2 linked regions of the Paraneptunicella aestuarii genome follow. The protein of the gene in region 2 binds, or shares a complex with, the protein of the main gene of each other region. Links are inferred from orthologs where the notes say so. Each region holds a gene or a part of one and is shown on either strand. Other genes may lie near its edges.

Region 1 (3,470 bases), 1.5 Mb from region 2 along the record:
AATAATGCAATCACAGGCATTATCATAAATAGCCCTAACATGCGCATCAAATAGATAGCCGCTAGTGAAAAGGCGCCACGTAATTCAGTTTGGTTCACGGATCTGGGTCACATTAAAAATGAAGTTAAAAATTCTCGTTCTTAAATTCACTCTTGGAAAAGAGGGCGCGCAGTGTAACACAAATCCCCCACTCCCAACACCCCAAGTTCAAAGGAACAGAAAACGGAAAAAGTAAGAAAAAATGAATAGAGAGAAGAGCCAGCTCCCCCTTGAAAAAACCCTGAAATACAGCTTGCGCCTGGTTTACTTTTCAACTTCCCGGTTCAAATAATATTTAGCTCAAGCAAGATACAAAATGATGTACTTCACGGCTGGATAATACTGTATATTTATGCATATAATTATCGTTTTCCTTTTTTGAGCAATTCATCTTCTCTCATGGATAAAATAGAAATCCGCGGTGCCCGTACCCACAACCTGAAGAACATTAACCTCGAACTTCCTCGCGACAAATTGATTGTCATTACAGGTTTGTCCGGCTCAGGTAAGTCCTCACTTGCATTCGACACCTTATATGCTGAAGGACAACGACGATACGTTGAATCCCTTTCGGCCTATGCCAGACAATTTTTGTCCATGATGGAAAAGCCCGATGTTGACCATATCGAAGGCTTGTCCCCCGCCATTTCCATTGAGCAGAAATCCACATCTCATAACCCGCGCTCAACCGTAGGCACCATCACCGAGATATACGATTATTTGCGTTTGCTGTTTGCTCGTGTCGGCGAGCCTCGCTGCCCGGATCATAATGCACCTTTGGAAGCGCAAACCATCAGCCAAATGGTCGATAACGTGCTGGCTCTGCCGCAAGATAGCAAGATGATGCTACTTGCACCCGTTGTTCAAGGGCGCAAAGGCGAACATATCAAAACACTGGAAAATTTGGCTGCGCAAGGCTTTATCCGTGCTCGAATTGACGGTGAGATCTGTGATTTATCCGATCCTCCAACTCTGGATCTACACAAGAAACATGACATTGAAGTGGTTGTGGATCGCTTTAAAGTGCGCGATGACATCCAGCTCCGCCTGGCTGAATCCTTTGAAACGGCACTGGAGCTTTCTTCGGGTGTTGCCAAAGTGGCTTACATGGAAGGCGACGGGGATGAGATGGTATTCTCGGCAAACTTTGCTTGCCCACACTGTGGCTACAGTATTAGTGAATTGGAACCTCGTCTGTTCTCGTTCAACAACCCGGCTGGGGCTTGTCAGGTTTGTGATGGTTTGGGAATCCGACAATTCTTTGATCCTGCCAGACTGATCTCCAATGACGAACTCAGTCTTTCTGGCGGTGCCATTCGAGGTTGGGACAAACGCAGTTACTTCTATTTTCAAATGCTGCAATCTGTCGCCGAGCACTACAAATTTGATCTGAATATTCCCTATAAGGATTTACCAGAACAAGCACAACAAGTGCTTTTGTACGGCAGCAAAGGAACAGCGATCAAATTCAAATACATCAATGATCGCGGCGACATCATGGAGCGCAAGCATCCATTTGAGGGAATTATTCCCAACATGGAGCGTCGTTATCGCGAAACGGAATCCAATTCTGTACGTGAAGAACTTGCCAAGTATCTTAATCATCAACCTTGCCCTTCATGTCATGGCAGCCGTTTGCGCTTGGAAGCTCGCCACGTTTTTGTGGGCGAAACCAACTTGCCTACAGTTTCCGATTTTTCCATTGCTGATGCATTGGGCTTTTTTAACGATTTATCTCTAGTAGGTAAACGCGCCCAAATCGCCGAAAAAATACTGAAAGAAATCAATGACAGATTGAAGTTTTTAGTTAACGTAGGATTAAATTACCTTACCCTTTCTCGTAGTGCTGAAACACTGTCGGGTGGTGAAGCTCAACGTATCCGCCTGGCTAGTCAAATTGGCGCAGGGTTAGTTGGTGTCATGTACGTACTGGACGAACCTAGCATTGGTTTGCATCAACGTGACAACGAACGCCTACTTAGCACCCTGACTCACCTGCGTAATCTGGGTAACACAGTAATCGTGGTTGAACACGATGAAGATGCTATCAAAATGGCAGATTACATTGTTGATATCGGTCCCGGCGCTGGCGTTCACGGTGGCGAAATCGTTGCTAAAGGTACACTGGAACAAATTCTGGCAAGTGAAGACTCACTAACAGGAAAATATTTATCAGGCAAAGAAGCCATCGAAATTCCTGAGCACAGAACACAGAATAAAGATAACTTGTGGGTTAAATTAGAAGGGGCTTCTGGTAACAACCTGCAAAACGTTACACTGGAAGTGCCGATTGGCGTTATGACCTGTATAACCGGCGTATCAGGTTCAGGTAAATCGACCCTGATTAACGATACTTTCTATCGTATTGCTCACCGAGAGCTGAACGGTGCAACCAGCGATGAACCCGCCCCTTATGCGTCTATTGATGGCTTGCAGCACCTGGATAAAGTGGTCGATATCGACCAAAGCCCAATTGGTCGTACACCGCGCTCAAACCCGGCAACCTATACCGGGATTTTTACGGCCATTCGTGAGCTGTTTTCAGGTACGCAGGAGTCCCGTTCTCGTGGTTATAAGCCTGGTCGTTTCAGCTTCAACGTGAAAGGCGGGCGCTGCGAAGCTTGTCAGGGTGATGGTGTAATCAAAGTAGAAATGCACTTCCTGCCCGACGTTTATGTGCCTTGCGATGTTTGTAAGGGCAAGCGCTACAATCGCGAAACACTGGAAATCAAATATAAGCACAAAAACATCCACGAAGTGCTGGATATGACGGTTGAAGACGCTCGCGATTTCTTCAGTGCAATTCCGGCGGTACACCGCAAGCTACAGACCTTAATGGATGTAGGTTTGTCTTATATTCGACTGGGGCAAGCAGCCACAACACTGTCTGGTGGTGAGGCTCAGAGGGTAAAACTGGCAAAAGAGTTATCCAAACGTGACACCGGAAAGACCCTTTATATTCTCGATGAACCTACAACCGGGTTGCATTTTCATGATATAAAACAGCTACTAGCGGTTCTGCATCGTCTGAGAGATCACGGTAATACGGTTGTGGTTATTGAACACAACCTTGATGTCATCAAAACAGCCGATTGGATAGTAGATTTAGGCCCTGAAGGGGGTTCTGGCGGCGGTCAAATCATCGCAACCGGAACACCGGAAGCCTTATGTGATAACACGCAATCTCATACCGCTCGCTTTTTAAAACCCATACTTGAAGCAGGAAGATAATGTTCGAAGAGGTTTATAAAGTCCGATTTTATGAAACTGATGCACTTAAACACGTGAGTAATACCGTGATAGTGCAATGGTTTGAAGCTGCTCGAGAGCCGATTTTCAAGCTCTTTACGCCAGACCTGAACTTGGACACCTGGCCGTTGATCCTAGCCAACTACAAGGTGGATTTATTAAAGCAGATATTTCTCGGCGAA
Region 2 (4,090 bases):
ATATCGAACCACCAATCAGGCTTTTGCTGCGCTTGTGCATTGACAGAGAATACACTGGTAGCAGCTATGAGTGCGCTGCATAGCTTCACTTTGATACTCGCTCTTGCTCTTATTTGCTCGTTTCGAGTTGATGTGTTTTGAGAGAGCCGCAATTTAGCGTCAGAACGAGTCGTTATTCCCTTGCTAAAATTCTTATGTATCAAAGGGTTAGGCCGCCTGTTTAGTGAATTCTTGTAACATATCGCCGATAAGTTTAACACGCTCTTCGGCGTTGTCCGTGTTTATTTTAAATTTCAGTCGTTGTGGGCCATCCAGTTTGTAAATGTTGGATTGCGCCTGAATTAAACTGATGATAAAGCCGGGATCCACCTTGGTATTTTGGGTGAATTCAATAAAACCTCCGCTCTGACTGGCTTCAATTTTCTGAATACCTACCTGTTGCGCCAGCATTTTCATTTCACTGATCTTGAACAGGTTTTTGGTGGCATCAGGTAACAAACCAAAGCGGTCAATCAGCTCAACCTGAACATCTTCCAATTGATCCATATTCTTGCAGGAGGCAATTTTCTTGTATTGCGACAGTCGTGTATTGACGTCTGGAATATAGTCTTCCGGTAACAGTGCCGGAATACGTAATTCGATTTCCGTTTGCTTCGCCAATACATTTTCCAAACTCGGCTCTTTGCCTTCTTTTAGGGCTTCAACGGCCAGTTCCAGCATATCCATATACAAGCTAAAACCGATGGTCGCCATTTGGCCTGACTGGTCTTCACCTAATAATTCACCTGCGCCACGTATTTCCAAATCGTGTGTTGCCAGTGCAAAGCCGGCTCCCAAATCTTCCAATGAAGAAATGGCATCCAGTCGTTTTACTGCATCTTTGGTCATGCGCTTGGGGTGAGGCGTGAGCAGGTAAGCATAAGCCTGGTGATGAGATCGTCCTACACGGCCTCTAAGCTGATGTAATTGCGCCAAACCTAGATGATCGGCTCTGTCCATAATGATGGTGTTAGCGGATGGTACGTCGATACCGGTTTCAATAATGGTGGTACACACCAGTACATTAAAACGCTGGTGGTAGAAGTCAGACATAACCCGTTCCAGCTCGCGCTCTCGCATTTGGCCGTGAGCTATGCCGATTTTTGCTTCGGGTACGATTTCAGCGATTTCGTTGGCGGTTTTCTCAATGGTGTCGACTTCATTGTGCAGGAAGTACACCTGACCACCACGCAGGATTTCACGCATAATGGCTTCGCGAACCAGCTGTTTGTCTTTTTGTCTGACAAAGGTTTTTATTGCAAGGCGTTTTGCAGGCGGTGTCGCGATGATGGACAAATCACGCATACCACTTAATGCCATATTAAGCGTTCTTGGGATGGGTGTCGCGGTGAGGGTGAGTATGTCAACTTCGGCTCGTAGCGATTTGAATTTCTCTTTTTGCTGCACCCCAAAACGATGTTCTTCGTCGATGATCACCAAGCCCAGATTAGCGAATTTAACGTCTTTCTGGATCAGCTTGTGAGTACCTACCACAATATCGACTTTGCCATTAGCCAGGTTTTCCAGCACTTGATTTTGTTCTTTGGTGCTTCTGAAGCGGGACATCACATCAATGCGCAAAGCCGTGTCTGCGAAGCGATCAACGAAGTTTTCATAGTGTTGTTGGGCTAATAGCGTGGTAGGGACTAATATCGCCACCTGCTTATTCTGGCTGGCGGCTATATAGGCTGCACGCATAGCCACTTCGGTTTTGCCAAAGCCCACATCACCACAAACCAGTCTGTCCATGGCGTTGGGTGATTGCATGTCATTGAGTACGGCGCTGATAGCTTGTTGTTGATCAGCGGTTTCTTCAAAAGGAAAGCTTTCACTAAAGGCGCGGTAGCCATCCCAGTCTAATTGATATGCATGCCCCGGTTTGGCTGCGCGCTGAGCGTAGATATCCAGCAGTTGTGCCGCCACATCACGAATCTTCTCTGCGGCTTTTTGCTTGGCTTTTGACCAGGTTTCTGTGCCCAAAGTATGCAGAGGAGCATGGTCGGTTTCGCCGCCTGTGTATCGACTGATTAAATGCAGTGAGCTTACAGGAACGTAAAGCTTGGCGCTTTTGGCATATTCCAGAGTCAGGTATTCTGCTGGGATACCACCGACATCAAGTGTTTGTAACCCCAAAAAGCGACCCACACCGTGATCTAGATGCACAACGGCTTGTCCCGGTGTAAGTTCTGCCAGGTTGCGAATAACGGCGTTTTCATCGGTTGCTTCACGTTTATCGCGTAAACGACGTTGACTTATTTTGTGTCCTAGCAACTCGGTTTCGGTAATAAAGGCCAGAGCTCCGTCGCTTTCGTGCAGAATAAAACTGTGCTCGACCAGGCCAATACATATGCCAATGGGGGCATGTGTTTTTACGAATTCATTAAAACTGGCAACGGGTTCTGGTCGAATATTGGCTTTGCTCAATAATTCCAGAAGGGTTTCTCTGCGACCTTGCGATTCGGCACAAAACAGCACTCGGATTCCTGTGCTTTTCCATTCTTTAAGCTGTTCCTGTAACTTGATGGTCGGCACTTTGACTTGAGGATTAATGCCAATATCACCAATATTTTCAATCTGATAGTTGATGGTTTGAGCATTATCTTCGCCTGCATCTTTAAACAAGGACAACCGAGGCCATTGTTTTAATGCTTCGAATAATTGGTCGACACGCAGAAAGAGAGATTCTGGCGGCAATAAGGGTTTGAGTGGATCCCAACGATATTGTTCATAGCGCTCATTGAGATCGGCCCAGAAGAATTCAGCAGAGTGATACAAGTCACCATGCATCATCACTAATGTGTTTTCAGGTAAATAATCGAACAGGGTGGCAGTTTGCTCAAAGAACAGTGGCAGGTAGTATTCGATACCCGCTGGCATGATGCGGTTGCTGACATCCTGAAAAATAGAGCCCTTTCCTAATCCGGCATCAAACTGTTGTTTGTATTGCTCACGGAAGCGATTAATTGCCGCTTCGTCTGTAGGGAACTCATGTGCCGGGAGCATACGAATACTTTCAACCGGCTCTTGCGAGCGTTGACTGTCGGGGTCAAAAATACGAATGCTGTCAATTTCATCATCGAACAAATCAATTCGGTAAGGGTCTTTGCTACCCATTGGGTAAAGGTCGATGATGCTGCCACGAATGGAGAATTCACTGTGCGCCATAACCTGATTAACGTGGGTATAGCCTGCTTTTTCCAAACGTCTGCGAAATTGTTCGATATTAAGTGTTTGGCCTTTTTTCAGTATCAGTAGGAATTGCCCGAGATAATCAACCGGAGCCATGCGTTGCAGTAGCGTATTTACCGGTACGATAAAGATCCCGGGTTCGCTTTGGGTCAGGTGGTACAGGGTTTCCAGACGCTGAGAAATAATATCCTGATGTGGCGAAAAATTATCATAGGGAAGGGTTTCCCAATCGGGGAATACTTGAACGGGAGCTTGCAAAAAGAATTTGATTTCTTTTTCCAGTTTCAGCGCGCTTGGTGTATCAGCCGTGACCAGCAAAATGCGTCGTTGACTGGATTTTGCGGTATTGCTTATTGCCAAGGCGGCAGAGCTACCTTTCAGATTTGCCCAATGCTTATGATCGCCTGCTTTTGAGGGCAGTACAGGCGCGAAAATACTACTGGCCATGAATGCTTGAAGATACTTGATTAATTTGTCTTTAGCTTACTTTTTCGGCTGCTTGCGCAACTGTTTTGATTGCAAATGTAAGCTCGCTCTTACCAACAGTTCCTGATCCTGCTCACGGATGCGGGTATAAATGAGCGACACATTGTATTGCTCTGGTATTTCATCGCAAGCGCTATCTGTGTCAATATTTGTAACTGAGTCTGTTTCGACTTTTTCGCACTTTATCACTTCACCGTAACAAAACACTGCGCTGGCCTCGACGTCTAAAAAGAGTTTGAGTTCATAGCATGCGCCAACAGGCATCGCTTCAGGTGACTTTAGGGTGAGCCCACTGCCGCCAAACTCAATTGATTTAAACTGATGATCAGAGTGATCTTCCTGTCGCAATACATAGGACATGATGAGATCAATCTTG

Evidence for each region. Proteins that work in one complex are often made in the same cells at the same time.
Region 1: the proteins of mfd (region 2) and uvrA are in contact, whole or in part, in a crystal structure (PDB 4DFC), measured with the Escherichia coli proteins. The link is inferred for Paraneptunicella aestuarii from one-to-one orthologs.

What each region holds. Positions count from the first base shown.
Region 1 is NZ_CP074570.1:333,895-337,364, reverse strand. The notes cover bases 72-3,470. They hold uvrA (excinuclease ABC subunit UvrA), read left to right. Parts: upstream 72-438; coding sequence 439-3,270; downstream 3,271-3,470. Other genes in these bases: KIH87_RS01420 (acyl-CoA thioesterase), read left to right, coding at 3,270-3,470; KIH87_RS01430 (MFS transporter), read right to left, coding at 72-98. Outside these bases: more of KIH87_RS01430, read right to left, coding at 1-71. UniProt on the Escherichia coli protein: The UvrABC repair system catalyzes the recognition and processing of DNA lesions. UvrA is an ATPase and a DNA-binding protein. A damage recognition complex composed of 2 UvrA and 2 UvrB subunits scans DNA for abnormalities.
Region 2 is NZ_CP074570.1:1,861,475-1,865,564, forward strand. What follows is about bases 8-4,026. They hold mfd (transcription-repair coupling factor), read right to left. Parts: upstream 3,676-4,026; coding sequence 208-3,675; downstream 8-207. Other genes in these bases: KIH87_RS07770 (CsiV family protein), read right to left, coding at 8-89; KIH87_RS07780 (PilZ domain-containing protein), read right to left, coding at 3,712-4,026. In the rest of the region: more of KIH87_RS07770, read right to left, coding at 1-7; more of KIH87_RS07780, read right to left, coding at 4,027-4,090. UniProt on the Escherichia coli protein: Couples transcription and DNA repair by recognizing RNA polymerase (RNAP) stalled at DNA lesions. Mediates ATP-dependent release of RNAP and its truncated transcript from the DNA, and recruitment of nucleotide excision repair machinery to the damaged site.